2 regions of the Bradyrhizobium sp. NBAIM08 genome follow, and region 1 is predicted to be linked to the other one. Evidence: predicted binding sites of a transcription regulator. Region 1 holds the regulator's gene; the other holds the start of a gene.

Region 1 (15,069 bases):
TGCGGAGATAGACAGTGGTGGGTTACGGCTTCGCCTAACCCACCCTACGCACCCTCTCACATCGGCCGGTACGTTCTCACATCGGCGGGCACGCTCACACCGAGCTTGATCTGGCCGACGGAGCGGATGATGTCGTCGCCGAGCAGCTGGGCGAAGCAGGCATAGCCCCAATCGTTCATGTGCAGGCCGTCGGCGATGACGAAGCCCTCGACCGGGATCGACTGGTTCTCGTGCCAGTCGCGCATCACCTCGAAGCGTGGGAAAATGCCGACCTTGCGGAGCTCGGCGACGTTGCCGAGCAGCTTGATCATCTTGCCGGCGCTCTCCTTGCGCTGGTTGACGGCCGGCGAATATTGCGGATCGACCAGCACGATGTCGGTGCCGCCGGCGGCCTGAATGCGGCTGATGCCGTCCTCGACCAGCTTGGCCGTATCGGCAGGATCGAGATTGCGCAGCACCGCGTTGGTGCCGACCTGCCAGATCACGAGATCCGGATGCCTGTCGATCACCTGCGTCTGCAGACGCTTCATCATCTCGGGGGCGTCCTCGCCGCCGACGCCGGCATTGATGACGCTGATGTCGGCAGTCGGATAGTGCCGGCGCAGCTGCGCGGCGAGACGATTGGGGTAATTGAACTCCGGCGAGCTCGCGCCGAACCCTTGAGTCGACGAGGAGCCGAACGCGACGATGACGACGGGCTGGCCGGCGGCCAGCTTGCTCGCGACATGCGGCAGCGAGCCCATCGCCTTGGAGCCGCCCTTCGGCGGCAGGCAGGGCACCCGGCTGAAGATGTCGGCGGCGGACTTCGCGACCTCCTTCACCTTGTCGATGGCGCGCGAGGTGACGCCGCGCTGCTCGAGCGACCTCGCGGCGACGGTGGTCTGGGACGGCGCAGCGGGCGCGGGATCAGGCGACTGGGAGGGTGCGGGGGTCGCCGGCTGAGCGGCCGGCGTCTGCGCATGCGCGGCGGGCGTCAGCAACAACAGCACTGCTGTTGCAGGCACGGCCAGCCATGACGTCAGGCAAAAAGGGCGGAGAGAACTCATTAACGCTAGACCTCAATTTTGCTGCTGGGCCGGCTCCAGATGGGCAGCGTCAATCACGAACTGTGCCAACGCCCGGCCAAGGCAATCATGGACCTGCTTCGCCAGCTCAGGCCCGCGGGACGGGTTGAACAGGTCGAACTGGCCCTGTTCATTCCACTGCCGCATGATCGCGAAACGATCGAACAGCGGGATGTCGTGCTCCTGTGCCACGACGCGCATATTATCGAGAAAAGGCTGCGCCGAGATCATGGTCTCGGTGCGCGGGCTATATTGCAAATTCATCAAGACGACGTCCGCCCCTGCCTTTTGCAGCGCAACAACCCCGTCGGTCACCGCGCTACGAAATTCGTCGGGATCGATGGATCGGATAGCATCCACGGTCCCGGTCTGCCAGATGACCAAAGTAGGCGTTTTTGCTTCCATCAGCTTAACGAAGGTGGACGCGGTCTCCTCTGCCGTTTTCTTGCTCTGTATTTCTACGGAGACGTGCACCGGCTCGGAGGGCGGCAGTTTCTCCTTGAGGATCGCCTCCATGCGCGCCGGATAGGAGCTGCTCTCCGACGACGGAATCGTGGTCGAGCGGCTGCCGATCACCAGGATGTCGAGCGGTTTGCTGGCCTTGATCGCCTCGGCGACCTTGGGCAGCTGGCTTTCGCTGGTCAGCAGATAGGACGGCAGTTCGCAGGCCGCAGGCATAGGGGATGCGGCAGACGCGGCATCGCCCGCGCGCGCCGTGGGCGCGGCGAGGTTACCGCATAGCAGGACCAGGCTCAGGAGAACCTTCGCCTTCATCAGCCCCCTCCCGCCAGATCGGCGTTGCCGACGGCGTTTTTGGTTTTCGCACCGCTCTTGTCAGCCACACGCTTGTACCACGAAATGACCCAGGCCACCCCCCACATGATCAGGATTCCGGAGAGGCTAATCAACGCATGCATGACCGGCCCGCCGGAGATTTCGGCGAGGACGAAATGGCCGGCAAAGGCCAGGAAGACGCCGAGGCAGAAGATCTCGAGCGAATGCTGACCACATAGAATCAATGGTCGTAGCCAGCGCGATTTCAAGCCCGGCCAATCGCGGGGCAGGAAGCGTACGGTCAGCGCCGCCAGCGCCAGGAAGTGCGCGAAGCGCAGCACGTCGAGGTCGGTCTTGTCGATCGGATACATCCATTGTTCGATCTGCTTCGGCATGAACTGGGAGAGCTGGGGCACGTACCAGGTCAAGGTCACGTAGAACGCCGCGATGAGATAGGCGATCGAGATCCACATCGTCACGGGCGAGGCCAGGATGCCCGACATGCGACGCGCACCTCCGAGCGCGCACCAGGCACCAAACACGAACAGCAATTGCCAGGCGAACGGATTGAAGGCCCAGAAGCCGTTCGGATAGGCCGACAGGTAAAGGTCGTACTCCCAGGTCACCGCGTAGAGCAGGACCGACAGCCCGAGCGTGACGTCCGGCCGCCATTTCATCGACCACAGGATCAGCGGCAGCGCCAGCATCAGCACGATGTAGAGCGGCAGCACGTCCATGTTGACGGGACGGAAGCGCAGCAGCAGCGCCTGCACGATGACGACGTCGGGCTGCTTGAGGAAGTCCATGATGCCCATCTCTTCGGTGTAGAGCGGGTTCTCGAACCTGGTCGCGACATAGGAGATCTCGGCGAGGAAGATCGTGAACAGGAAGACGTGGGCGACGTAGATCTGCCAGACCCGGCGCAGGATGCGCGCGGTGGCGATGAGAACGCCGCTCTCCAGCATGGCCCGGCCATAGACGAAGGCCGCGGTGTAGCCGGAGATGAAGATGAAGATCTCGGTGGCGTCGCTGAGGCCGTAATTGCGGATCGTGAACCAGGTCAGCAGACTGGGCGGCAGATGGTCGATGAAGATCAGCCACAGCGCGAGCCCGCGGAACAGATCGAGCCGGAGCTCGCGCTCGCCGATGGCGGGCAGCGTGATGGCCGGTGCCGCGGCGCGCGCCTTGGTCCCCGCAGGCTTGGCGCCCGCGGTTCCTGCGATGGTCGATCCCGTCACTTGGTCGGCAATGGTCATCGGGGCCTGGAAACCCTTCCGCAAATCGCGACGTTGAAGCAGTGTAATGGTCCGGCTGTCGTCTCGCAAAGCGTCCGGATCACATCAGGGTGTCTCCCTCGATGGTGTGCTTTCCCGCCAATTCTGGCGGGACGATGTCGCCAAGGCGCCCGCGGGGGTTTGGTTCCCGGGGCGGATTTCGGTATGATGACAGCCATGTACCGCGCCGTGACCCGCCAGATCGAAGTGACCGTCGAGCCGAACTTTGTTCCGGAGCAATCGTCGGCCGACCGCTCGCGCTACTTCTGGTCCTACACCATCGTCATCACCAATTCGGGCGAGGAGACCGTGCAGCTCAAGACACGGCACTGGATCATCACCGATGCCTCCGGCCGCCAGCAGGAGGTGAAGGGCGAAGGCGTGGTCGGCGAGCAGCCGATCCTCGCCCCCGGCGAACGCTTCGAATACACCTCCGGCGTGCCGCTCTCGACCGCCTCGGGCTTCATGACCGGCCGCTACCAGATGGTCAGCGAAACCGGCGAGCGTTTCGAGATCGACGTGCCGACGTTTTCGCTGGACAGCCCCGACAACAAGCGGGTGTTGAATTAGAGAGGCGAGTTCGCCGTAACACTCACAACTGTCATGCCCCGGCGTGACCGGGGCATCCAGTACGCCGCGGCCTCTCGTTTCGATCAGCATCGTCTCGGAGTACTGGATCGCCCGATCAAGTCGGGCTATGACACCGCGCGTGTGGCACTGCTCCACTCGACATTGCGAGTGCAGCGACGCGGGTAGGCTCAGGCGTCCTCGACGCCCGCCTCGTGCGGCGTGAACTGATACACCGACGAGCAGAACTCGCAGGTGACGACGACCTTGTCGTCCTTGACCATGGCGGCGCGGTCGTCGTGCGAGAAGCTCTTGAGCATCGCGGCGACCGCATCGCGCGAGCAGGAGCACCGCGCCTCGAGCACCTGCGGATTGAACACACGCACGCCGCGCTCGTGGAAGAGGCGGTAGAGCAACCGCTCGCCGGAGAGCTCGGGATCGATCAGCTCGACGTCTTCGACCGTCTCGATCAGCGAGCGTGCCTCGACCCAGGCATCGTCTTCCGCGACGCTGTGCACCTCGGTGCCGTCGGGCGCATCGCCGGGATGCAAGTCCGCCTGCCGCGCGCGCTCCGGCGCCTTCGGCAGAAATTGCATCAGCATGCCGCCGGCGCGCCAGCGATGCTTGCCGCCGTCGCTCGAGCGCCACTCCTCGCCGACCGCGAGGCGCACGCGCGTCGGGATCTGCTCGGAGCGCAGGAAATATTCGTGGGCGGCGTCTTCCAGGCTGCCGCCGTCGAGCGCAACCAGGCCCTGGTAACGGCTCATGTCGGGGCCCTGGTCGATGGTCATGGCAAGATGGCCGCGCCCGAGCAGCGTGCCGGAATCCTTGGCCGTGCCCAGGCGCGAGGCGTCAAAGCGCGCATAGGCGCGCAGGCGGTCCGGGGCCTTGTAGTCGACCACCAGGAACGACACCGGACCGTCGGTCTGGGCCTGAAGAATGAAGCGGCCCTCGAATTTCAGCGTCGAGCCGAGCAGCGTCGTCAGCACGATGGCCTCGCCGAGCAGCTTGCCCACGGCTGCGGGATAATCGTGCTTGGTGAGGATGTCGTCGAGCGCGGGGCCAAGCCGCACCAGGCGCCCGCGCACGTCAAGCGCGTCGACCTCGTAAGGCAGCACGGCGTCATCGATCGGAACCGATGATGGCGCGCGAACCGGGCCTTCAGGCCCGGTGTTCATGTCAGGAGACTGGGAAACCATGGCGCTTTATCTGGGGTCGTTCGATGCAAATTGAAAGAGGCACGCCCGCATTCCGTCGTCCGCGGAACGACGAGTGCGTAGCCCGGATGGAGCGCAGCGCAATCCGGGGGGTCTTTCCACGCGTTGAGAACCCCGGATTTCGCTGCGCTTCATCCGGGCTACAAGAAGGCTACTTCACCGCGTCGAAGCACCAGGCCAAGATGCCCTTCTGCGCGTGCAGGCGGTTTTCGGCCTCGTCGAACACGACCGATTGCGGCCCGTCGATCACCTCGTCGGTGACCTCCTCGCCGCGATGGGCCGGCAGGCAATGCATGAACAATGCGTCCGCCTTGGCCAGCGACATCAGCTTGGCATTGACCTGGTAGGGCTTGAGCACGTTGTGGCGGTGCTCGCCCTCCTTGTCGCCCATCGACACCCAGGTGTCGGTGACGACGCAATCGGCGCCGCGCACGGCGGCTTCCGGATCGGTGCCGAGCACGATCGGCGCGCCCGTCGCCTTGATCCAGTCGCGCATGGCCTTTTTCGGTGCGAGCTCCGGCGGCGTTGCGACATTGAGCTGGAATTTGAAGCGCTCGGCGGCATGGGCCCAGGACGCCAGCACATTGTTGTCGTCGCCGGTCCAAGCCACCGTCTTGCCCTCGATCGGGCCGCGATGTTCCTCATAGGTCATGAGGTCGGCCATCACCTGGCAGGGATGCGAACGCCGCGTCAGGCCGTTGATGACGGGCACGGTGGCGTTGGCCGCAAGCTCCAGCAGCGCATCATGGTTGAGGATGCGGATCATGATGGCGTCGACATAGCGCGACAGAACCCGCGCGGTGTCGGCGATGGTCTCGCCGCGGCCGAGCTGCATCTCGGCGCCGGTGAGCATGATCGCCTCGCCGCCGAGCTGGCGCATGCCGACGTCGAACGAGACGCGGGTGCGGGTCGAGGGACGCTCGAAGATCATCGCCAGCGTCTTGCCTTCGAGCGGCCTGACCGGCTGCTGCGCCTTCTGCTTCGCCTTCATCGCCGAAGAGGCGGCGAGCATGCTCTTGAGCTCCGAGAGCGGCAGCTCGTTGATGTCCAGGAAGTGCTTGGGAGCTTTGTTGGGCGTCGTGCTCATCAGCTTGCCGCCCGCTTGGTCTGGCTGGAGGAGATCGCAGCGCAGGCGCGCTCTAACCGGCCGACGCTGTCCTCGATCTCCGCTTCCGTGACGATCAGGGGCGGCAGGAAGCGCACGACATTGTCGCCGGCCCCGACGGTGAGCAGCTTTTCGGCGCGCAGCGCCGCGACGAGATCGCCCGAGGGCACCACCGCCTTGATGCCGATCAGCAGGCCCTCGCCGCGCACCTCGCTGACGACATCAGGATGACGATCGATCACGGAGGCAAGCTTCTGCTTGAGCAGCAGCGACATCTTCTGCACGTGGTCGAAGAAGCCGGGCTTGAGCATGACGTCGAGCATGGCATTGGCAGCCGAGATCGCGAGCGGATTGCCGCCGAAGGTCGAGCCGTGCGAGCCGGGCCCCATGCCGGCCGCCGCGTCCGCGGTCGCCAGCACCGCGCCGATCGGAAAGCCGCCGCCGAGCGCCTTGGCGAGCGACATCACATCCGGTGTGACGCCGGTGCGCTTGTAGGCAAAGAGCTCGCCGGTGCGGCCCATGCCGGTCTGCACCTCGTCGAAGGCGAGCAACAGGCCGCGCTCGTTACAGAGTTCGCGCAGCGCCCTCAGGAAGGCGTGAGGTGCAGAACGAACGCCACCCTCGCCCTGGATCGGCTCGATGAGAATGCCGGCGGTGTGCGGACCAATCGCCTTCTTCACGGCGTCGAGGTCGCCGTGCGGCACCTGATCGAAGCCGTCCATCGGCGGACCGAAGCCCTCGAGATATTTCGCAGAGCCGGTGGCGGCGAGCGTCGCCAGCGTGCGGCCATGGAAGGCACCCTCGAAGGTGATCATGCGGTAACGCTCCGGATGCCCCTTGGAGAAGTGATGGTGGCGCACCAGCTTGATCACGCCTTCCAGCGCCTCGGCGCCGGAATTGCAGAAGAACACGAAGTCCGCAAAGCTCTCATTGCAGAGGCGGCTTGCGAGCTTCTCGCCGTCAGGGCTCTGGAACAGGTTCGACATGTGCCAGAGCTTGGTCGCCTGCTCCTGCAACGCCTTGACCAGCGCGGGATGGACATGGCCGAGCGCATTCACCGCGACACCCGAGGTGAAATCGAGATAGCGATCGCCGTTGGTCGCGATCAGCCAGCAGCCTTCGCCGCGCTCGAAACCGAGGTCGGCCCTGGCGAAAACGGGGAGCAAATGCGGCGCTGCGCTGTTAGTCATGACGTCACTTGAATGTTGCGGACGGCGTGAGGCATGCATTGCGCGACGCACCATCGACCGGCCCCGGAAAACGAAACGTGCCGCCTTTTAAGGGCGGCACGTGGCACTATCTTATGCCTGGCAAGACGGGTGTCAATGCCGCCCGGAAAGCCTCGCGAAACGCTGATTCCGTAGTCTTGCGGTGCCGATTTTGCGGGTTTTTCACCACGGAACATGTGGAAGCGAGTCGGCGGACTCTTGCGCGGGAGTCACGCCATATTGTAGCGTTTGGACTGTCAGATACGACATCTCGTGCAGCAGTTCTGATCCCAGAAGTCCTCATGTACCGGCGTAAACGTTCGGGCGGCTTGAGCGCGCCCGGCGAGCCTTAAGGGATTCTGACGGCACGGGTTTTTCAAGGCTAAAGCATTCGCTGCGAAGGCCCCAGGATGGCAGGCGCGCAGCGAGGGAAAGGGTGCAATGACGGTTTTGACCTGGTCCGATGATCGCGTCGAGCAGCTGAAGAAGCTCTGGGAGGCCGGACTTTCGGCCAGCCAGATCGCGGCGGAGCTCGGCAATGTGACCCGCAATGCCGTGATCGGCAAGGTGCACCGGCTCGGCCTGTCCGGCCGCGCCAAGAGCCCTTCATCGGCAGCGCCGCGGCCGCGCAAGGCACGGCCCGCGCAGCATATGATGCGGGTGACCCGCCCCGTCGCGCGCGGCAACACCGCGTTGGCGCAGGCCTTCGAGGTCGAGTTGGAAGCCGAGCCGGTTACCTACGACAACGTGGTGCCGATGAGCCAGCGGCTGTCGCTGCTGGAATTGAACGAGGCGACCTGCCACTGGCCGGTCGGCGATCCCTCGAGCCCGGATTTCTTCTTCTGCGGCGGCAAGGCGCTCTCCGGCCTGCCCTATTGTGCCCAGCATTCGCGCGTGGCCTATCAGCCCGCAGCGGATCGCCGTCGCGCAGCACCGAAACCGGGCACGCGGTGAGCTTGCGGAATTCCCTGATCGCCAAGCTTTGATCGCCAAGCTTGATCGCCAAGACTGCAGCCGTCACACGATGACGGCTCCCAATCGCTCGGTGTCATCCCCGCGAAGGCGGGGATCCGTAACCGCGGGGCGCAATCGTTGCGCGAGATGGTCACTCCGAGTCTTCGCCAAACCACGTCCTGTGGCTAATCGCGAACAGCGCAAGCGCTCGCGCTGAGATCCCGGGCTGGCGCTGCGCGCGCCCCGGGATGACGGCCGAGATCGGCGCCGCAGTTCGCCAAACCAGCTGTCGCTGGCGCCTTACGTCTGCTCAGCCTTCGCGAAGCGATCGTCCAGCGCGTAGCCGGCGCCGCGGACGGTGCGGATCGGGTCCTGCTCGCGGCCAAGGTTGAGCAGCTTGCGCAGGCGGCCGATATGGACGTCGACGGTGCGCTCGTCGATGTAGATGTCGCGGCCCCAGACGCTGTCGAGCAGCTGCTCGCGCGAGAACACGCGGCCGGGATGCTCCAGGAAGAACTCCAGCAGGCGATATTCGGTCGGACCGAGATCGATCGGCCGGCCCGAGCGCGCCACGCGGCGCTTGTCGCGGTCGAGCTCGATATCGCCATAGGCGAGCACGGTGGCGAGGCGCTCGGGACTCGCACGCCTGAGCAGGCCCTTCACGCGCGCAAGCAGCTCCGGCACCGAGAACGGCTTGACGATATAATCATCCGCGCCGGTCGCGAGCCCGCGCACCCGTTCGCTCTCCTCGCCGCGCGCGGTGAGCATGATGATCGGCAGCTGCTTGGTCTCGGGGCGGGTCCGAAGCCGCCGGCACAGCTCGATGCCTGACAGGCCCGGCAGCATCCAGTCGAGCACGATCAGATCGGGAATGTGCTCCTTGAGGCGGGTGTCGGCGTCATCGCCGCGCATCACCGTCTCGACGTCATAGCCGTCGCCTTCGAGGTTGTAGCGAAGAAGCTCGGTGAGAGCTTCCTCGTCCTCAACCACCATAATGCGTGCGCCCATGTGGTCGTAGCTCCTTAAGTCGTCAGGTGTTCGGCACCGTCGTGGCGAAGGTCGTCATGTCGCCCTTCGGCCGCTTGTCGGTGATCGCCTGGCCCTCGATCATGTAGAACACGGTCTCGGCGATGTTGGTGGCGTGGTCGCCGATCCGCTCGATGTTCTTGGCACAGAACATCAGGTGGATGCAGAACGAGATGTTGCGCGGATCCTCCATCATGTAGGTGAGGAGCTCGCGGAACAGCGAGGTGCAGATGGCGTCGACTTCTTCGTCGCCCTTCCACACCGCCATCGCCGCCGGCAGGTCGTGCGCGGCATAGGCGTCCAGCACCGACTTGACCTGCTGCTGCACGAGGTCGGTCATGTGCTCCAGGCCGCGGAACAGCTTGAGCGGATGGAAATCCGTCTCCAGCGCCGCGACGCGCTTGCCCATGTTCTTGGCGAGATCGCCGATGCGCTCGAGATCGGTCGCAACGCGCATCGCGCCGACGATCTCGCGCAGGTCGACGGCCATCGGCTGGCGGCGGGCGATGGTGAGCACGGCGCGCTCCTCGATGCGCTTCTGCAGCGCGTCGAGCTCGACGTCGGTGGCGACGACGCGCTGGCCGAGCGCGACGTCGCGGCGGATCAGCGCGTCGACGGAATCGACGATCATGCGCTCGGCGATGCCGCCCATCTCGGCGACCAGGCGGGTGAGCTCCTGAAGGTCGCTGTCGAAAGCCTTTACGGTATGTTCAGAACCCATGTTCCGTCTCCTCAGCCGAACCGGCCGGTGATGTAATCCTGCGTGCGCCGATCGCTCGGCGACGTGAAGATCTTGCTGGTGTCGTCGAACTCGATCAACTCGCCGAGATACATGAAGGCGGTCTTGTCGGAAACGCGCGCCGCCTGCTGCATGTTGTGGGTGACGATCGCGATCGTGTAGTTCTCGGACAATTCCTGGATCAGCTCCTCGACCTTGGCGGTCGAGATCGGGTCGAGCGCCGAGCAGGGCTCGTCAAACAGGATCACCTCGGGCCGCACCGCGACGGTGCGGGCGATGCAGAGGCGCTGCTGCTGGCCGCCGGAGAGCGACAGGCCGGAGGCATTGAGCTTGTCCTTGACCTCGTTCCACAGCGCGCCACCGCGCAGCGCCTTCTCGACGCGGTCGTCCATCTCGGACTTGGAGATCTTCTCATAGAGACGAATGCCGAAGGCGATGTTCTCGTAGATCGTCATCGGGAACGGCGTCGGCTTCTGGAACACCATGCCGACCCGGGCGCGGAGCAGGTTGAGGTCGAGCTTGGGGTCGAGGATGTTGGTATGGTCGAGCAACAGCTGACCGTCGGCGCGCTGGCCCGGATAGAGATCGTACATCCGGTTGAAGATGCGCAGCAGGGTGGACTTGCCGCAGCCGGACGGGCCGATGAACGCCGTGACGCGGTTGGTGCCGAGCGCCAGGTTGATGTTCTTCAGCGCGTGGTGGTCGCCGTAGTAGAAGTTGAGGTTGCGCGCCGTGACCTTGGCGGGCGCCTCGGGCAGGGGCTGCGAGCCGGGATGAACGGACGGTGCGCTGACGGAAACAGACATTTCACTCATTTTGCAGTCCTCTCGGCGCCAAGGATGCGCGCGCCAATGTTAAGGGCAAGCACGGTCAGGGTGATCAACAGCGCGCCGCTCCAGGCGAGTTGCTTCCAATACTCGTAGGGGCTCTGCACGAAGTTGTTGATGGTGACAGGCAGGTTCGCCATCGTCTTGTTCAGGCCGAGGCTGAAGAACTGGTTCGACAGCGCCGTGAACAACAGCGGAGCGGTCTCGCCGGCGACGCGGGCGGTCGCCAGCAGCACGCCGGTGATGAGGCCGGAGCGCGCGGCACGATAGGCGATGCGCTTGATCACCAGCGAGCGCGGCAGGCCGAGCGCGCTGGCAGCTTCGCGCAACGGATTCGGCACCAGCAGTAGCATGTCTTCGGTGGTGCGCACGACGACCGGGATCACGATGACGGCAAGCGCCAGCGCGCCCGCAATCGCCGAGAAGCCGCGCATCGGCACCACCACCGCGCCATAGATGAAGAGGCCGATGATGATCGAGGGTGCCGACAGGAGAATGTCGTTGATGAAGCGGATCACCGAGGTCAGCTTGTCGTTGCGGCCGTACTCGGCGAGATAGGTGCCGGCGAACAGGCCGAGCGGCGCGCCGATGCCGACGCCGATCACGGTCATGATCAACGAGCCGACGATGGCGTTGCGCAGGCCGCCCTCGGTCGATCCGGGCGGCGGCGTGTCAGCTGTGAAGACCTGGAGGTTGAGCCCGGCCAGGCCGTTGTAGAGCAGCGTGACCAGGATCAGCGCGAGCCAGGTGACGCCGAAGGCGGCGGCTGCGATGCAGAGGCCGCGAATGACGATGTCCCAGCGGCGGCGGCGCGAATAGATCGGGTTCATGGCTTCACTTCCCGGCCTTGGTTTCGAGGCGCAGCAGCATCAAACGGGCGGCAGCGAGCACGAAGAACGTCAGCACGAACAGCAGGAGGCCGAGCAGGATCAGGCCGGACTGGTGCAGGCCGTCGCTCTCGGCAAATTCGGAGGCGATCGCCGCCGAAATCGTCGTGCCCGGCGCGAAGATCGACGAGGAGATCCGGAACGAGTTGCCGATGATGAAGGTCACCGCCATGGTCTCGCCGAGCGCCCGGCCCAGCGCCAGCATGACGCCTCCGATGATGCCGACGCGGGTGTAGGGGATCACCACGCTGCGGACGACCTCCCAGGTGGTGCAGCCGACGCCGTAGGCGGCTTCCTTCAGCACCGGCGGCACCGTCTTGAACACGTCGACCGAAATCGAGGTGATGAAGGGCAGCACCATGATGGCGAGGATCAGCGCGGCGTTGAACAGGCTGAGATAGGACGGGGGCCCTGCGAAGATCGCGCCCAGCACGGGGACGCCGTCGAACACCCTGATCATGAAAGGCTGGAAGGTGTTGGCCAGGAACGGGCCGAGCACGAAGAAGCCCCACATGCCGTAGATGATCGAGGGGATGCCGGCGAGCAGCTCAACCGCCATGCCGATCGGGCGCCGCAGCCATTGCGGGCAGAGCTCGGTGAGGAAGATCGCAATGCCGAGACCGACGGGAATGGCGATCAGCATCGCGATGAAGGAGGTGACGAGCGTGCCGTAGATCGGCCCGAGCGCGCCGAGCACCGGCGGATCGGCCGAGGGCGCCCAGCGCTGCGTCCACAGGAAGGAGATGCCGAACTCCTGGATCGCCGGGAAGGCGCCGACGATCAGCGAGATGATGATGCCGCCGAGGATCAGCAGCACCGAGATCGCGGACAACCGCGTGATCCAGTAGAAGGTGACGTCGCCGAGCTTGAACGCGCTCAAGGCCTTGGCGCGATCATATGGACCGGCAGCATCAATCACATTGCTCTCAACAGCCATCTCAGCCACGCCGATCCCCTATACCCGTTTTATTTACGCTTGTTGTTGGTGGCGCGCTCCGGATGCGGCAGGAGGCCGATCCGGAGCGGAGATCTTGCAGCGTCCCGGAACCGTGTCCGGGACACATATAGCGCCTTAGCTCTTGATCTCGGCAGCCCAGGTCTTCTCGATCTGCTGGACGACGCTGTCCGGCATCGGAATGTAGTCGAGCTCCTCGGCCATCTTGCCGCCGTTCTTGAAGGCCCAGCGGAAGAACTTGATCGCTTCCTGCGCGGCCGCCTTGTCGGTGGCGGACTTGTGCATGAGGATGAAGGTCGCCGCCGTGATCGGCCAGGACTTCTCGCCGGGCTGCTCGGTCAGGATGACGTAATAGCCGGGAGCCTTGGACCAATCGGCGTTGGAGGCGGCCGCCTGGAAGGCCTCGACGGTCGGCTGCACCGGCTTGCCGGCCTTGTTGACGAGACCGGTGTGGGTGAGCTTGTTCTGCTTGGCATAGGCGTATTCGACATAGCCGATCGAGTTCTTGGTCTGGCTGATGTTGCCCGACACACCCTCGTTGCCCTTGGCGCCGACGCCGACCGGCCACTCGACCGCGGTGCCCTCGCCGACCTTGCTCTTCCAGTCCGCGCTGGCCTTGGAGAGATAGTTGGTGAAGTTGAAGGTGGTGCCCGAGCCGTCCGAACGACGGACCACGGTGATGGCCTCTGACGGCAGCTTCGCGCTGGGATTGAGCTTCTTGATCGCGGCATCGTCCCACTTGGTGATCTTGCCGAGATAGATGTTGGCCAGGGTCTCGCCGTCGAAAACCAGCTCGCCCGGCTTCACGCCCTCGATATTGACGACGGGGACGATGGCACCCATCACCATCGGCCACTGGACGAGGCCGTCCTTCTCGAGCTGCTCGGCCTTGAGCGGCGCGTCGGTGGCGCCGAAGGTCACGGTCTTGGCCTGGATCTGCTTGATGCCACCACCCGAGCCGATCGACTGGTAGTTCAGACCGTTGCCGGTCTCCTTTTTGTAGGCGTCAGCCCACTTCGAATAGATCGGGAACGGGAACGTCGCGCCGGCACCGGTGATGTCGGCCGCAAAGGCTACCGTCGTCGATGCGGCGACCAAGCCGGCAGCGACCATGGTTTTGAGGAAATTCATGCTGGTCTCCATACAGGGGAGCGAAGCGCCATCCGCGCCCGATCGCGCTCCCCGCGCCGCCGCTTTAGGGGCGGTCGGCTGTGCTTTTACGAAGGTTTCGTGACAGTTGGATGACGAAACCAAGCAATTGAAATTGCTTGCGTTTCCGATCAAGCCGGAGTCTTGATCTGGGGAAAACAGGCGGTGAAAGTGGCGCCCTGCCTGGGCACGCTTTCGATCAAAAGGCGGCCGCGATGACGGTTAAGGATATGTTTCACCAACGATAACCCGAGCCCGGTGCCGCCTTGCGAGCGGCTGTCGCCGACGTCGACCCGGTAGAAGCGCTCCGTCAGACGCGGCAGGTGCTCCGGCGCGATGCCCGGGCCGAAATCGCGGACCATGACCCGGATTTCCTGAGTTCCGTCAGCGGCGGCGCTCGAGGTCAGCGACACGATGACGCGCCCGCCGGAGGCGCCGTATTTGAGCGCGTTCTCGATCAGGTTCTCGAACAGGCGGAGCAGCTCCTCGCGGTCCCCCGCGATCATCACCGGCGGCTCCGGCAGGTGGATGTCCACCTCGACCTGACGCTCGCGCGCCAGCGGCTCGAGCCCGTCGGCGACCTGACGGATGATCGGGACGAGATCGACCAGGGTGTCGGGCCGGACATGGGCCGACAGCTCGACCCGCGACAGCGACAAGAGATCGTCGATCAGGCGCGCCATGCGCGTGGCCTGGTTGTGCATGATGCCGAGGAAGCGCTCGCGCGCCTTGGGATCGTCCTTGGCCTGGCCCTGGAGCGTATCGATGAAGCCCGACAGCGCCGCCAGCGGCGTGCGCAGCTCGTGGCTGGCATTGGCGACGAAGTCGGCGCGCATCTCCTCGACCCGGCGCAGCGGCGTCTGGTCGTGGAAGGTCATCAGCATGCATTTGTCGGCGCCGCCGAAGCTGGTCGGCACCGGTACCGGCGTGATGATCAGCTCCATCCAGCGATCGACCGGAACATGATCGAGATAGGTCGCGCGCCGCGGCTCGGTGGTCGCGATGGCCTCGCGCAGCGCGGTGATGATCTCCGGCGAGCGCAGCGCGAACTGGGCGAGCTCGTTCTTGCGCAGCGCCGGCGCGAGCTGGGCGGCGGCGGCGTTGAGGTGGATGACGCGGCCGGCCCGGTCGAGCAGCACCGCCGGATCCGGCATGCCGGCGACCACCGCGGCCACCGCCGCGCTCTCGACCGGGTTGATGCGTCTGACGTCGTCGCGGGAGGTGGCGGGATCGTGCAGCCGCCACGGGATCAAGGCAGCCGCCGCGATGCAGAGGAACACGATTGCAGCGTGCAGCGCCGACAATTCGCCGAGCGAGACCACG
Region 2 (15,069 bases), on a different contig from region 1:
GCCGTATTCGGCGAGCGCGTGCATGCGCCGCGTCTCGGTCTCGCGCGGCTCGAGGAAGCGCAACGGCTCGGGGATCGGCACCTGATAGACCAGCACCTGGTTCTCGTTCAGCGCCGTCTCGGGGATGCGGTGACGGGTCTGGATCACGGTAGCCTCGTCCGTCGCCGTCGTGGTCGCAACGCCCGCGGTCTTGGCGAAGAATTTGCGGATCGAGATCGCGTTGGTGGTGTCGTCGGAGCCCTGGTCGATCACCTTCAGCACGTCCTGCGGCCCCAGGATCGCGGCCGTGACCTGCACGCCGCCGGTGCCCCAGCCATAGGGCATCGGCATTTCCCGGCTGGCGAACGGCACCTGATAGCCGGGGATGGCGATCGCCTTCAGGATCGCGCGGCGGATCATGCGCTTGGTCTGCTCGTCGAGATAGGCGAAATTGTAGGCGGGCGCGTTCATTCCGCGGCCTCCTTCATGGCATCGGGCGCATTGGCATCGGCAAACTCTTGCCGCAACTTTCGGAGCAGGCCGAGCTCGGACTGGAAGTCGACATAGTGCGGCAGCTTTAGGTGCTCGACGAAGCCGGTCGCCTGCACATTGTCCGAATGCGACATCACGAACTCCTCGTCCTGCGCCGGTGCGAGCGCCTCCTCGCCGAGCTCACGGGCGCGCAATGCGCGGTCGACCAGCGCCATCGACATGGTCTTGCGTTCGCTCTGGCCGAAGGCGAGGCCATAGCCGCGGGTGAAGCACGGCGCCTCGGTCGCCGAGCCCTTGAACTGGTTGACCATCTGGCACTCGGTCAGCTCGATCGCACCGAGCGGCACGGCGAAGCCGACGTCTTCCGCGACGAATTCGACCTCGACCTCGCCGAAGCGGATCTCGCCGACGAAGGGATGGTTGCGGCCGTAGCCGCGCTGGGTGGAATAGCCCATCGCGAGCAGAAAGCCTTCGTCACCGCGCGCGAGGTTTTGCAGGCGCAAATCACGGTCCGCGGGGAAATTCAGCGGCTCGCGGGTGAGATCGCCGACGCTGGCACCGTCCTCGGCTTCCGGCGATGATTCGATCAGCCCGTCGCGCCCGAGAATGTCTGTCACGCGCGGCGTCGGCGCGGTGGAGGCTTCGGCCGCAGCTGGCCTCTCCGGCACAAAACCTTGGGCGAGCGATGGATCGAGCAGGCGGTGCGTGTAGTCGAAGGTCGGCCCCAGGATCTGGCCGCCGGGAATGTCCTTGAAGGTCGCCGACACCCGCCGCTGCACCCGCATGGTGCCGGTGTCGACCGGCTCGCTGGCACCGAAGCGCGGCAGCGTGGCGCGGAAGGCGCGAACCAGGAAGATCGCCTCGATCAAATCGCCGCGCGCCTGCTTGATCGCAAGCGACGCGAGCTCGCGGTCATAGAGCGAGCCTTCGCTCATGACGCGATCGACGGCCAGGCCGAGCTGCTCCGAGATCTGGTCGAGCGTGATTTCCGCAACGCTCTGGTCGCCGCGCCGCTTATGCGCGAGCAGGCGATGGGCGTTCTCGATGGCGCGTTCGCCGCCTTTGACTGCGACATACATGCTTCTAGCTTCCCTTGCTCACGACGCGCGTGGTGCGGGGGATCGCGACCACGGCGTCATCGGCGACCAGCACCACATCGATGCCGCGCGGAAACAGCGCTTCGTTCATATTCAGGCGCTCGAACAGGTCGAACGGCTTGATCGACGCTTGCAGCGTGGCGACCCCGTCGATGCCGGGGCCGCGCAGCTCGAAGCTGCGCCCGGAGGCGAGGCTGTCGACCTGGATGATGACCGTGGTCGACCGGTCCGGATACTCGCTGGTGCCGAGCGCGAAGGATTCGAACGAAGGCAAGGCGCCGCCGTCACTGATGAGCGCGAACGAAGCAACCGACGAATCCTGCACAACCGGCGCTCCGGTGTGGAACTTCAGCCACTTCGTCACGTCCGCGCTTTCCGCCATCCGTGCGTCGAGCCAGAGCGGCGTGTCGTGGTCGAACAGCGTCAGCGCGATCGCGGCGGTGCCTCGCATCATCGGCCCTGGCGCCCCCGCCATCGGCACGATGCGCTGGACCGAGCCCGGCCGCGCCATGGCGTCCATGACCGAGCGAAATGTCGATTGCGCCGACAGCACCTTGTCGGCGAAACCCGGCGGCAGTTCCGCAATCGTGGTCATGATCTCACCCCTCACCGCGCACCATGGTGTAGAAATCAACCTTCGTTGCGGCGGCCGCTGCCGCCGCCTGCTTGCGCCTGACCATAAGCTGCTCGCGCAACGGCGCGATAACGTCGCGCTCCACCGCTCCGCCGAAATCGCGGGACTGCACCAGCGCATCGCACAGCGCGATCAGACGCGCCTTCTCACCGTCGCGGCCGAGCGTGTAGCCGAACCCGACCTCGCCGCTCGCAAGCCGCACCGCGGCGCGCGACACCGTCGCTTCGCCGAGATTGAACGGCGCGCCGTCGCCGCCGACCCGGCCGCGCAGCATGACGAGGCCGTTCTCGGGCGTGCGCAGATCCTGATGGTCCGGGAGGGCCAAGTTGCGGAGGCGAGCGGCGATCTCGCCCGCCTCCGCGTGCGCCAGCACCGCCATTGCGGCCTTGCGCTGGGCTTGCTGGTCGTTGTGCTGGGTCACCTGGTCCATCGAACCTTCTACAGAACTTGCCGCACCGAAGTTGTCTATAATAATAGACAACTTCATACGGACGCGCCATGACTGTTTCGTGACAATGCTGTGATTTCTGGAGTAGGTTTCCCGCGACATGAGCATGCAGGACACAGCCTCCTCGGGCGTCGCGCTATGGCGCCTCGTGGCCGATGGCATCGAGCGCGGCATCGCCGACGGCCGCTTTGCGGCCGGCGACAAATTGCCGGGCGAGATGGAGATCGCCGAAACCTATCGCGTCAACCGCCACACCGTGCGGCGCGCGCTGGCAGCGCTTGCCGAGCGCGGCCTGGTGCGCGCCGAGCGCGGCAGCGGAACCTATGTCGAGGCGCAGAAGCTCGCTTATCCCCTGCGCTCGCGCACGCGCTTCTCCGAGATCGTCGGCGCCGATGGCCGCGAGCCGCATGGCCGGCTGATCGAGGCGACCGATGACGTCGCGACGCGCGAGCTCGCACGGGAGCTGGGCCTTAAGACCGGCGCGCCCCTGGTGCGGATCGAGGCGATTCGCCTCGCCGACCGCACGCCGATCTGTGTTTCCACCACCTGGCTCTCGGCTGAGCTGTTCCCGGATGCAGGCGCCGTGTTCGCGGCAACGCGCTCGATGACGAAGCTGCTGGAGCATTTCGGCGTCCGCGATTATCGCCGTGGCGCAACGAGAATCACCGCGGGGATTGTCGACGCGAGCGACGCCGCACGGCTCGACCTGGCGCTGGGGCGGCCGATCCTGGTGGTCGACGCCACCGACCACGATCTCACGGGCAAGCCGCTGGTGACGAAGCACTCGCGCTTTGCGGCAGAGCGGGTGGAGTTTTTGGTGGAGAACGCTTAGATCAGAGCGTTTTCCAGCGAAGCCTGCCCTCGGACTTGATCCGGGGTGGAAACGATTTGCGTCGAGAAAACGCGTCAAAACAAAAATCAGAGCTCCGTTCCGATCCAATCGGAACGGATAAGACTGCAGCACGACGTTAGGCGACCGTCCGCTTGCCGATGATCGCGAAGCGCAGCTTGCCGGAAATCCAGTCGATCGACGATACAGTTACCAGGATCAGCAGGATCAGAAACGTTACCTTCTGCCATTCCAGCACCCGGATCTGTTCGGCAAGCTGAAGGCCAATGCCGCCAGCGCCAACGATTCCGATGATCGTCGCCGATCGCGTATTCGACTCGAAATAGTAGAGCACCTGGCTCAGCAAGACCGGGAACACCTGCGGCAGCAATCCGAAGCGGACGCTGTGGAGATGGTTGCCGCCCGATGACCGAACGCCTTCCGCGGGGTTCTTCTCGGCGACCTCGATCGCTTCCGAGAACAGCTTGCCGAACGTTCCGAAATCGCTGCAGATCACGGCCAGGATGCCGGCAAACGGCCCCAGCCCCACGACGCCGACCCAGATCAGTGCCCAGATCAAAGTGTCGACTCCACGGATGGTATCGAGGCCACGACGCGTCAATAGGCGGATGATCCGGTTTGCAACCACGTTGCGCGCCGCGAGCAGGGATACCGGCAGCGCGAGCAGCGCGCCGCCCAGGGTGCCGAGAAACGCGATCGACACCGTCTCTCCGAGCGCATGCAGATATTTCAGAACCTCCGCCCAAGAACCCGGGTTGGGCGGCAACATGAGCTGGACGAATTCGCCCAGCCTGACCATGCCCAGGGAGAGCCGATTAAAGGGAATATCGAGCTGGACGATCCCGAACAGGAACAGCCCGACCGTCCCGCCGACGAGTATTGCGATCCTTCCCCGCTGCCACCAATCGGTCCGGAAGACGTCGGGATACCGATGGGCAATGCCGGCCCGGTTTTCAAAACTGAAGGAGCTCATCGGGTGCTTCCCTCCAGCCCGAGCAGGCGGTGTCGCAACCGTTCCGTCAGGAAGTCGATCAACATGACGGTAAGGACGATGAGCAGCAGGATGGCGCTGACGTCGGTGAAGTAGAACTTGCGAACCGCCTCGATCAGATCCTGGCCGATCCCGCCGGCGCCGACGAAGCCCATCACGGCCGCGCCACGCACGTTGATCTCGAACCTGAGCAAGGCATAGCTCACGAAGTTCGAGAGGACCTGAGGCAACGCGCCGAACCGAACAACCTGAACCCAGCTGCCCCCGCTTGCCGCCACCCCTTCGACCGGCTTGCTGTCGATGTTCTCGACAACCTCGGCGAATTGCTTGCCCAACGCTCCGGCGGTATGGATTGCAATCGCCAGAACGCCCGGCAGCGGCCCGAGACCAAAGGCCAGCACGAAGATCAGGGCAAACACGATCTCCGGCACGGTCCTGAAAAACTCCAGAACGCGCCGGGTGACGAAAACAGTCGTTCCTGATTTCACGAGATTGGCCGAGGCGAGGAAGCAAAGCGCGAAACCGCACAGCGCACCCGAGAGGGTGCCCATATAGGCTATCAGCAACGTATCCCCGAGAAGCCGTGCCCAGCGCGGCAATCCCCACAGCCAGTCCGCCAAATCGCTCCATGCGGTCGCGAACGAAAATTTGGGTGCGATGCTGACGAAATAGGCCGGGAAGCGCCAGAAGTTCTCGACAAAATTTCCGAGACTGACCTCGCCCATCCAGCCCGCGGCAATGGCAACGGCGATCAGGACGGCGGCACCGAGCCATACGCGCCGGCGCTTGGCGGCAATTGCAGCGGCATAGCGATCGCCAAGCTCACGCAGCCTGGCTTCCGGAAATTCGGGAACTGCTGTTCGCATGGGATGTTCGGAAGAGCCGACGGGCAGATCTTGCAATCTGCCCGCCTTGTCCAACCCTTCGTTTCCCTCAGGATTTCTGCTTACGAATGCTGTCGACAAACTTGGTCAGTTCGATCACGGCCTCATACGCCTTGTGGTCGACCTCGACGTAGGGCAATTGCTTCCCCTCATAGATCTTGTCGAAAGCCGCCTTGTCCTTCACCGCAATTTCCAGCACGGCTTTCTTGATCGCCGCCTTGAGGTCGTCAGGCAGGCTGCTGAGATAGGCCATCGGCGAGTTCACGATCTGCTCGGACTTCATGATGATCTTGAAATCAGCGGCCTTCGCCATGCCCTTCCGTTCCATCCGGAGCAGGTTCGATTCCTTCTCGTCGTTCCACCAGTTGAACGCCGCGTCGCAGGTGCCCTGGGAAAGCCCGATCACCGCGTTTTCATGGCTCCCCGAATAGACCACCTTGGCGAAGAACTTTTCCGGGTCGATGCCCATCTTGTTCATCGCGAAACGCGGCACGTTGTTGCCGGAAGTCGAATTGGGATCGACGAGGCAGAGGTTCTTGCCTTGCAGGTCCTTAATGTCCTTGTAGCTCGAATCGCTTTTGACATAGAGAACCGAGTAATAGCCTTTGGTGCCGTCGCCGTTCACCTCCATCGCGAACGGTTCGACCTTCGCGCCAATGATGTAGGCACGCGCGTAGGACGCCGGGCCGTACATCGCAATGTGAATGTTTCCTGCACGCTGACCTTCGATCACCGCGGCGTAGTCGTTGGCGATGCGCAGCGTGACCTTGGTTCCAAGCTCGCGGGACAGGTACTCCGTCAGAGGCGTCCAGCGGTTGGTGGTGCCGGAGGCATTCTCGTCGGGGACTTTTGCGAAGATCAACTCAGGATATTTTGCCTTCCAGTCCTGCGCCGCAGCGGCTGAAACTGAAAATGCCAGGGCCGCAGCGGCAACGATCGTACGACGGTCTATCATGACGTCTCCCATTTCAAGGTTATGAAACTGTCGAGTTCCGGCTCTACGACCAGGCTCGATTTAAAGAAGCAGCGATCAGGCCACGGCAACCGTGCGGAGGGCAGGAACTGCCGTGCCGACCGATGCATCCGCGGGCGCAACATCCATGACTTCATTCGCCTCGAGATCGTACAGCTCGCGCGCGATATGATCGGTCAAGGCCGCCGGCGCGCCGTCGAACACCACCCGCCCCGCGGCCATCCCGATCAGGCGGTCGCAATAGCTGCGGGCGAGATCGAGCGAATGCAGGTTGCAGAGCACGGTGATACCGAAATGCTTGTTGATGCGCAGAAGCGCATCCATCACGATCTTGGTGTTGCGGGGATCGAGCGAGGCGATCGGCTCGTCGGCAAGGATAATGTCGGGCTGCTGAACCAGCGCCCGCGCGATCGCCACGCGCTGCTGCTGACCGCCCGAGAGCTGGTCGGCGCGCTGGGCCGCGATGGCAGCCATGTCGAACTGCTCGAGCGCCGACATCGCGATGGCCTTGTCTTCTTCGGGCCAAAGCTGCAGCAGCGACCGCCATGTCGGCACCGTCGACAGCCGCCCCATCAGCACATTGGTGAGGACGTCGAGCCGGCCGACGAGGTTGAACTGCTGAAAAATCATCGCCGACCGCGCACGCCACTGCCGCAGCTCCTTGCCGCGCAGCGCGGTGACGTCGACGCCTTCGAACAGGATGCGGCCTTCGGAGGGCTCGATGAGGCGGTTGATGGACCGCAGCAATGTCGACTTGCCGGCGCCGGATCGCCCGATCACCCCGACGAAGCCGCCAGGGGAAACTTGAAACGAAGCATCGTCCACAGCGGCCTTCGCGCCGAAGCGACACGTCAGGCCTTCAACCACCAGCATCGAGGGGCTCCAGAGTAGCTGGAGCCAACCGCTAACGCCCGTGGTTAACACTTGTGTGACAAGGCTGCTGCAGTGCGGCCATCCTACGCACGTCATCCCCTGTCATCTCATTGTCACGACACCGTCATCCGGCCGCTCGAAGAAAGACTCCCGCCCTCGCACTTCGGATGCAACATGGCCAAAGCTCTTTCGGTTCAGCCGACCGTCGATCCCTCGGCCAAGCTGCATGAGACCAGGCTCGGCGCCTACACCGAGGTCGGCGCGCGCACGATCCTGCATGAAGTGGCGATGGGCGATTATTCCTATGTCGTGAACGATGCGCAGATCACCTACGCCACCATCGGAAAGTTCTGCTCGATCGCGGCGATGACCCGCATCAATCCCGGCAACCATCCGATGCATCGCGCCACTCAGGCGCATTTCACTTACCGATCCAGCGCCTATTTCGAAGGTGAGAGCGACGATCTCGAGTTCTTCGACTGGCGCCGCCGGCATCACGTTCATATCGGCCATGACGTCTGGATCGGCCATGGCGCGATCGTGCTGCCGGGCCGCAACATCGGCACCGGCGCGGTGATCGCCGCCGGCGCGATCGTCACCAAGGACGTGCCGGCCTACAGCATCGTCGCCGGCAATCCGGCCCGCATCGTGCGGCGGCGATTCTCGGAGGAGATCGCCGGACGGCTCGCAAGGCTTGCTTGGTGGGACTGGGATCACGACAAGTTGCGCGAGGCGCTGCCCAATTTCCGCAAGCTCGGGATTGAAGATTTCCTCTCGGCATACGAAGCAAAAGCGAGCTCACTCGCCAATTCTCCTGCCAGCAAACGAAGCGCGGTCGCGTGACAGACATATTCATCGAAGGCGGCCGGGCCCTGATCGGCGCCGAGCTCGTCGCAACCTCCCTTCTCGTCTCCGGAACAGACATTGCAGAGGTCGACGCCTCTCGCGGCCGGGCGCGGCTGGCGCTGGATGCCCGTGACCTGCTGGTGCTGCCCGGCATCGTCGATCTGCATGGCGATGCCTTCGAGCGCCAGATGATGCCGCGCGCCGGCGTCGACTTTCCGATCGACGTCGCGCTCGCCGACAGCGACCGCCAGGCGATCAGCAACGGCATCACTACCGTGTTTCACGCCACGACCTGCTCGTGGGAGCCGGGCCTGCGCAGCGCCGACAATGCGCGCGGCCTGATGGAGGCGATCGAGCGGCAGCGTCCGCAATTCGCTGCCGACACCCGCTTCCACCTGCGGCACGAGACCTTCAATCTCGATGCCGAAGCGGAGATCGCACAGTGGCTCAGCGAGGGCCGCGTCGACCTGTTCGCCTTCAACGATCATATGGACGGCGTCGTTGCCGACATCTCCAACCCACGCAAGCGCAACCGCATGGTGGAGCGCACCGGTCTGTCGAGCGAAGAATTCGACCGGCTGGTCGAGCGCGTGGTCTCGCGCGCCGACGAGGTGCCCGCCTCGGTGTCACGCCTGGCCGCTGCGGCCCGCGGGGCCGAGGTGCGGATGCTCTCGCACGACGATTCGAGCCCGGCGATGCGCCGGGACTTTCGCGAGCTCGGCGCCTTGATCGCGGAGTTTCCGATCAACGAGGAGACGGCGCGCGCAGCGGCCAGCCACGGCGATACCATCGTCTACGGCGCGCCGAACGTCGTGCGCGGCGGCAGCCACACCGGCTGGACCAGGGCCTCCGACATGATCGCCAAGGGGCTCTGCTCGGTGCTGGCGTCTGACTATTATTATCCCGCGCAGCTGCTCGCCGCGTTCCGCCTGGCCGCCGATGGCGTGGTGCCTCTGGCTCAGGCCTGGGATCTGGTCTCCGCCGGCCCGGCGCGCGCGACCGGCCTCACCGATCGCGGCCTGCTCGCGGAGGGACGCCGCGCTGACATTCTCCTCGTCGACGACAACGTGAAGCTGCGGCCGCGGGTGATCGCGGTGATCTCAGGCGGCAGGCTCGTGCATCTCACCGACGCGACGCGGCTGCTCACCGCAGTGGCGGCCCCGCGCGAGACTGTCGTCGCGGCGTAAATTGGTTATGCTGAGGCAATGACAGGTTTCCCCCGCTACGCGATCTATTATGCCGCAGGCCGCGACAGCGCCCTCTCCCGCTTCGGCGCCGAGCTGCTCGGCTATGACGCCTACAGCGGCGGCGAGATTTCGTTTCCAGAGCAGGCGCTGCACGCCGCGCCCGACTGGCGCGAGGTCAGCGCCGATCCTCGCAAATACGGCTTTCACGCCACGCTGAAGGCGCCGATGGCGCTGGCGCCTGGCAATACCGAAGCCGAGCTGCTGGCCGCCTGCGCGGCCTTCGCGGGCAGGACACGTCCGATCCCGGCAATCCGACCAGTGGTCGATGCCATCAGCGGCTTCATTGCCGTTAGTCCGGCCGAGCCGATGGAAACGCTCCAGCAACTTGCCGCTGATTGCGTTCGCGCGTTCGACCCGTTTCGCGCCCCGCTGACGGCGGAAGATCGCGCTCGGCGCAAGCCGGAGAAGCTCAGCGAGCGGCAGCGCGATTATCTCGACCGCTGGGGCTATCCCTACGTGATGGAGGAATTCCGTTTCCACATGACCTTGACGGGTCGGCTGGATGCGGAGCGGCGCGGGCCGATCCTTCAGATGCTGCGGGCAAGGTTTGCGGCGCTCGGCATCGAGACGCTCGCGGTCGATCGCATCGCGCTGTTCAAGCAGGAGGATGCCAAAGCAAGATTTCGCATCATCGGCGAATGGGCTTTGGTGCGGTAGACCTCAGCGCGAGGCCGCAAGATTGAAAGCGAGTGCCACCGCGCCAACCAGAACGAGGCTGGTCGCCCAGACTGCATCCAGGTTGAACCAGCTTCGCGAGACGAACCTCAGTCCCAGATGGCGGTAGACCAGCCACGCCAGACATCCGCCGGCGCCGACCATGGCGGCAACGTGCACCAGCGACACCAGCACCGCCATCCCGAGATTTGCCGTCATCAGCGCGCCCGCCGCCTGATGGCCGGCATCGAGCTCGAAGGCCTGGCAGAGCCCGAGATAGATCGGCACGAGCATCAGGGCAGCGCCGTGAGCGATGGCGACGGCAAATGACCAGAGCACCAATTGCGTCGGCGGAATTCGTGCCAGCGCGCGCGGATGACGCCGGTCGATCAGCCGGTAGACGCCAAAGCCGATGACGAGAAGACTCGCACCGATCTGGATTGGACGCTGCCATTCGGCCAGTACGAGCAGGAAGGCGAACGGCAGCAGCACGAGAAGTGTTGCCAGGAGGTGCCCGGCCGCCAGAGCCCACAATGCACGGAAGAGCGCGAGGGGGCTCTTGTCCATGAGCCCGGCCGAAACGGCGAGCGGCCATCCCATTCCCGGATTGACCCCGTGGTAGAGACCGCTCGCAACAAGCGCGAGCCACAGCCAGCCAAGGGCCGGGCTCGCCTGCGTCCCATCTAGACCGACGGGTAGCAAAATGAGTCCGTCGAACAATCGCCGCCCTCGAGCCTGATCTGGTGCGCACGATATCCGTCGGGGAAGCTCACGAAATAGTCCTTGTCGAGTTCGAGGCCGCCGTTCCGACCGACATTGGCCATGACTTCCACACCCGGAACCCCGTCGGGATAGAACTGGTCGTCCCAGGTGGAATAGAGCGAATTGGTCCAGTACACGCGCCGGCCGTCGCGGCTGATCTCGACCATCTGCGGACCCGCCGCAAAGGGCTTGCCGTTCGGATGGGGCGTGCGGCGCGCGATGCCGCCGATGTGGACTGAGCCCGCAAGCTTCGGCTTTCTGGGATCGCTGACGTCGTACTGGCGCATCTCACCCGTGCCCCAGCACGAGACATAGAGAAACCGGTCGTCCATCGACAGGTCGATGTCCGTCACCAGCGGCGGCACGGCGCCAAATCCCTGCAGCAGCGGCGGCAGCTTCTCCTTGGGCGCGGGTTCGGGAGGGATCGTCGCCGTTTTCTCGGCATGGAATTTTCCGCCCTCGCGCCACCAGGTCCAGATCGACGCTTCGAGGTTGGTGGTGTCGACCACGACACCGACGAAGCCGTACTCGCGAACCGGATCGTGCGCGGGGCGCACCTCCAGCGCCATCTGATGATTGGCGCCGAGGTCGATGGTCTGGACGTTGCGACGGGCGCGAAGGTCCCAGAAGTGGAGACGATGGCCATATTTATTCGCCAGCAGATCTTCCGGGACGATCCCGTTCTCGAACTGCGGCGGTAACGCCCATTCGCTCGTCACCATGTAATCGCGCGGCAGATTCCACCAGAAATCATAATGCAGCGTCTGCGGGCCACGGTCGATCTCCCATCGTCCAAGAACTTCGAACGTCTCGCAATCCATGATGAAGACGCCCGGAGGTCCGTTGGTGCCGTCCTTGCCGCCGCCACCCAGCGTGCTCACGTAAATGCCGTCCGGCCCGCAATGGATCGTGTGCGGTCGCGAGTAGCCGGTCTTCTTGAAGACCTCCTCTGGCTCGATGATCTTGTGGATCTTAGCCTGCGTCGGATCGGGCTTGGTATCGATCACGTAGATCCGCGACGAGCGCAGCCCGGGGATAATGAGATAGCGCCGCTCGATGAAGGCGTGTCCGGCGAGCGGCGACAGGGCGGAGGAGCAAGCATTCCAGCCGAAATGATGAAACTCATCACCCTTGTTGGGCATCGCTACGGTATGGACGATCTGGCTATAGGTCGGCGATCCCGGCTTGACGTCGATGACCGCGAGAGCATCCGGCTTTGAGAAATCCGGACTGAGCAGCAAGGTGTAAGCAAAGTTCTCCGCAGGCGCTTCCATCGCAAGCTTGGGCGATGCGTGAAAGGTAGGATCCGGCCTCATCGTCATGGCACTGCCTCCCTGTTCTGTCGGTTTGCACCAACCTGGCTCGGGATAGTGGCAAAAGAAGAGCTGTTGCGCGATGTCCTGGGAATCTCCGCAAGGCGCCGGTTGGCGCGCGTACATTATGCCATCGCGGGGCTATGGGGAACGGCCCGGAACGCGCTAATTCGACGCCTTCAGGCGAAATGGGCATCCCTCGTTCATTTCGAGCGAGGGCGCACAAGTCGCTCCTCGCAGCCTTCGTAGGGTGGGCAAAGGCGCAAAGCGCCGTGCCCACCGCTCTTCCCGCGGGCGCGCAAGTTGGTGGGCACGCTTCGCTTTGCCCACCCTACGACAGCTTCACGCAATGACGGGGGAGAGAATTACTTCCCCCACCTGAGCGCCAACGCGTCGCGCTCCTTGGCGAGCTCCAATAGCCCGGCGCGCGTCGCCGGATGCAGCGGCTGCAGCGGATGGCGCACCGCCTCCGACTTGATCACGCCGCCGGCCTGCATCATGACCTTGCAGGCGATCAGGCCGCATTGGCGGTTCTCGTAATTGATCAGCGGCAGCCAGCGCTCGTAGGCGGCCTTCGCCTTTTCGCGATCGCCCGCGAAATAGGGATCGATGATCTGGCGGATGCCGTCGGGATAGCCGCCGCCGGTCATGGCGCCGGTGGCGCCGGCGTCGAGATCGGCGAGCAGCGTGATCGCCTCCTCGCCGTCCCAGGGGCCCTCGATGTCCTTGCCGCCCGCCTCGATCAGGCTGCGGAGCTTCGAGGCCGCGCCCGGCACCTCGATCTTGAAATAGCGGATGTTGGAAAACTCGCGCGACAGCCGCGCGAGCAACTCGACCGACAGCGGCGTGCCGGCAACCGGCGCGTCCTGGATCATGATCGGGATGTTGATCGCGCCGGAGAGCACCTTGAAGAATTCGACGATGCCTTTCTCGGGGACGCGGAAGGTCGCGCCGTGATAGGGCGGCATCACCATCACCATGGCGGCGCCGGCCGCCTCGGCCTGCTTGCTGCGCGCGGCGCATACGGCCGAGCTGAAATGGGTGGTGGTGACGATCACGGGAACCCGGCCGGCCACATGGTCCAGCACCGCATGCATCACCGCGTCGCGCTCGGCATCGGTGAGCACGAACTGCTCGGAGAAATTGGCGAGGATGCAAATGCCGTGCGAGCCGGCATCGATCATGAAATCGATGCAGCGGCGCTGACCCTCGAGGTCGAGCTCGCCGCGCTCGTCGAAGATGGTGGGCGCGACCGGGAACACGCCGCGATAGGGGCGTTGGGCCTTGTGTGGGGTGACCGGCATCGAACTCTCCATCCCTGATGTCTTGCGTCTGTCGCCGCGCCCGCGGGAGCGAGGCGGCACAGATGTACCCGCAGTGCCGAGCTGCGGCAATGCCCGCGCGACATCAGGTGGAAAGAGTACGAAAATCAGGCGCTCTTCACGGCGCCCAGGAAACCCTCGACCGCGACGCGGAGACGATCGGCGTCCGCCGACATCTTCTTGACGGACTCCGACAGCACCGTCCCGGCATTGCCGGTCTCCTGGTTGAGCCTGGCGACGCTGCCGATGGTATCGGTGACCTCGCGGGTGCCCTGGGCCGCCTGCTGGAAGTTGCGCGAGATCTCCGTCGTGGCCGCGCGCTGCTGTTCGACCGCGGCGGCAATCGCCGTCATCTTCTCGTCGATGCCGCCGATGGCGCCGCCGATCAACCGGATCGCGGCGACCGCCTGGCCGGTGGCGCCTTGGATCTCCTCGACCTGGCGCGAGATCTCTTCCGTCGCCGTCGCGGTCTGCGCCGCAAGGCTCTTGACCTCGCCTGCAACCACCGCGAAGCCGCGGCCGGCCTCGCCGGCGCGCGCGGCCTCGATGGTGGCGTTCAACGCCAGCAGATTGGTCTGGGCCGCGATCGCGTTGATCATCTTCACGACCTCGCCGATGCGGCTTGCCGTCTGATCGAGGATCTCGACCGTCGCATTGGTCTGCTCGGCCTGGGCTACGGCCTCGCGGGCCTCGCGCGCGCTCGACTGCACCTGCGCGGAGATCTCGCCCACGGATGCGGAGAGCTCCTCGGTCGCGGCCGCGATGGTCTCGAGATTGTTGGTGGCCTGCTCGGCCGAGGAGGAGACCGCGGCGGTCTGGCTGCTCGATTCCGAGACCAGCGAGCGCACGCCGCTTGCGGTGGCGTCGAGGTCCCGCGTCGAGGCTGCGACGCTCTGGATGACGGCCTGCACCGTCTCGTCGAAGCTGCGGCAGGCGGCGTCGACGGTGCCGGAGCGGGCGAGCTGAAGCGCCTGCTGCGATTCGCGTTCCTTACCCAGCCGCTCCGCGGTCCCCGCGCTCTCGCGCAGGCTTTCGAGCGCAGCCGCCATGGTGCCGAACTCGTCGGGATGCCGCGATTGCGGCACCGGCGTCGCATAGTCGCGGGCGCTGATGCGGGCGATGGCGTCGAGGATGGCGCGCACCGGGCGCATCAGCCGGTTGCGCACCACAAACACGCCCGCGACAGTCACGGCCAGTGCGAGCAGGAAGCCGAAGGATTGCACGATGAGATTGGTGAGGGCTTTCGCCTGAACCGCCTCCGCGTGCGCGATCGACAGGTCGAGCGCCTTGCTCGCGACCGCGACGATGGAGGCGAACGGAGCCTGGCACAACGCGTTCCATTCCGAAGCGGGCATCGCGGGACGGCCGCTGCCATCCAAGCCCTTGGTGAGCTCGCCGATCTGCTTGAGGGCGCCGTCAGTCTTGGCCCTCGCCTCCTTGGCCGTGTTGACGAGGTCGGCCGGCACGTCAGGCGCAGCCAGCAGCTCCTCCATGCCGGTCCAGCCGGCGGTGACGACGCCGTTCCATCCGGCCACGGTCTGCTTCTGGGCATCGTCGAGCGGCTTGCTGGCGTTGACGTTCGGCCGCAGGGTCGAGCACTGGATGCCGTAGCGGTCGCGCACCTGCCAGGCGAGGCGGCGGGCCTGGATCATGCGGGCGATGTAAGGATCGTTCATCCAGGCGCGGTTCGACACCGCGGTGGAC

Evidence for each region. The regulator PhoB, encoded in region 1, activates phosphate uptake and scavenging genes when phosphate is short. The targets are predictions, from matches to a motif close to TGTCATNNANCTGTCAT.
Region 2: a site for PhoB is predicted at 2,701-2,717, ahead of phnF (phosphonate metabolism transcriptional regulator PhnF). Genes of this name have one in related genera too.

Annotation. Positions count from the first base shown of each region.
Region 1 covers NZ_JADYVR010000009.1:179,108-194,176, forward strand. The annotation lists gene I6F37_RS27845 (SGNH/GDSL hydrolase family protein) at 57-1,046, opposite strand; gene I6F37_RS27850 (SGNH/GDSL hydrolase family protein) at 1,059-1,838, opposite strand; gene I6F37_RS27855 (OpgC domain-containing protein) at 1,838-3,094, opposite strand; gene apaG (Co2+/Mg2+ efflux protein ApaG) at 3,290-3,682, shown strand; gene I6F37_RS27865 (Hsp33 family molecular chaperone) at 3,871-4,878, opposite strand; gene argF (ornithine carbamoyltransferase) at 5,048-5,983, opposite strand; gene I6F37_RS27875 (aspartate aminotransferase family protein) at 5,983-7,191, opposite strand; gene I6F37_RS27880 (GcrA family cell cycle regulator) at 7,651-8,163, shown strand; gene phoB (phosphate regulon transcriptional regulator PhoB) at 8,464-9,171, opposite strand; gene phoU (phosphate signaling complex protein PhoU) at 9,194-9,910, opposite strand; gene pstB (phosphate ABC transporter ATP-binding protein PstB) at 9,922-10,743, opposite strand; gene pstA (phosphate ABC transporter permease PstA) at 10,740-11,585, opposite strand; gene pstC (phosphate ABC transporter permease subunit PstC) at 11,590-12,579, opposite strand; gene pstS (phosphate ABC transporter substrate-binding protein PstS) at 12,715-13,728, opposite strand; gene I6F37_RS27915 (ATP-binding protein) at 13,878-15,069, opposite strand, start outside.
Region 2 covers NZ_JADYVR010000004.1:353,786-368,854, forward strand. The annotation lists gene I6F37_RS16370 (alpha-D-ribose 1-methylphosphonate 5-phosphate C-P-lyase PhnJ) at 1-450, opposite strand, end outside; gene I6F37_RS16375 (carbon-phosphorus lyase complex subunit PhnI) at 447-1,550, opposite strand; gene phnH (phosphonate C-P lyase system protein PhnH) at 1,555-2,163, opposite strand; gene phnG (phosphonate C-P lyase system protein PhnG) at 2,168-2,632, opposite strand; gene phnF (phosphonate metabolism transcriptional regulator PhnF) at 2,751-3,482, shown strand; gene phnE (phosphonate ABC transporter, permease protein PhnE) at 3,619-4,473, opposite strand; gene phnE (phosphonate ABC transporter, permease protein PhnE) at 4,470-5,357, opposite strand; gene phnD (phosphonate ABC transporter substrate-binding protein) at 5,425-6,330, opposite strand; gene phnC (phosphonate ABC transporter ATP-binding protein) at 6,406-7,221, opposite strand; gene I6F37_RS16415 (chloramphenicol acetyltransferase) at 7,396-8,064, shown strand; gene I6F37_RS16420 (alpha-D-ribose 1-methylphosphonate 5-triphosphate diphosphatase) at 8,061-9,254, shown strand; gene I6F37_RS16425 (DUF1045 domain-containing protein) at 9,273-9,971, shown strand; gene I6F37_RS16430 (hypothetical protein) at 9,975-10,568, opposite strand; gene I6F37_RS16435 (selenium-binding protein SBP56-related protein) at 10,652-12,052, opposite strand; gene I6F37_RS16440 (dihydrodipicolinate synthase family protein) at 12,409-13,347, opposite strand; gene I6F37_RS16445 (methyl-accepting chemotaxis protein) at 13,473-15,069, opposite strand, start outside.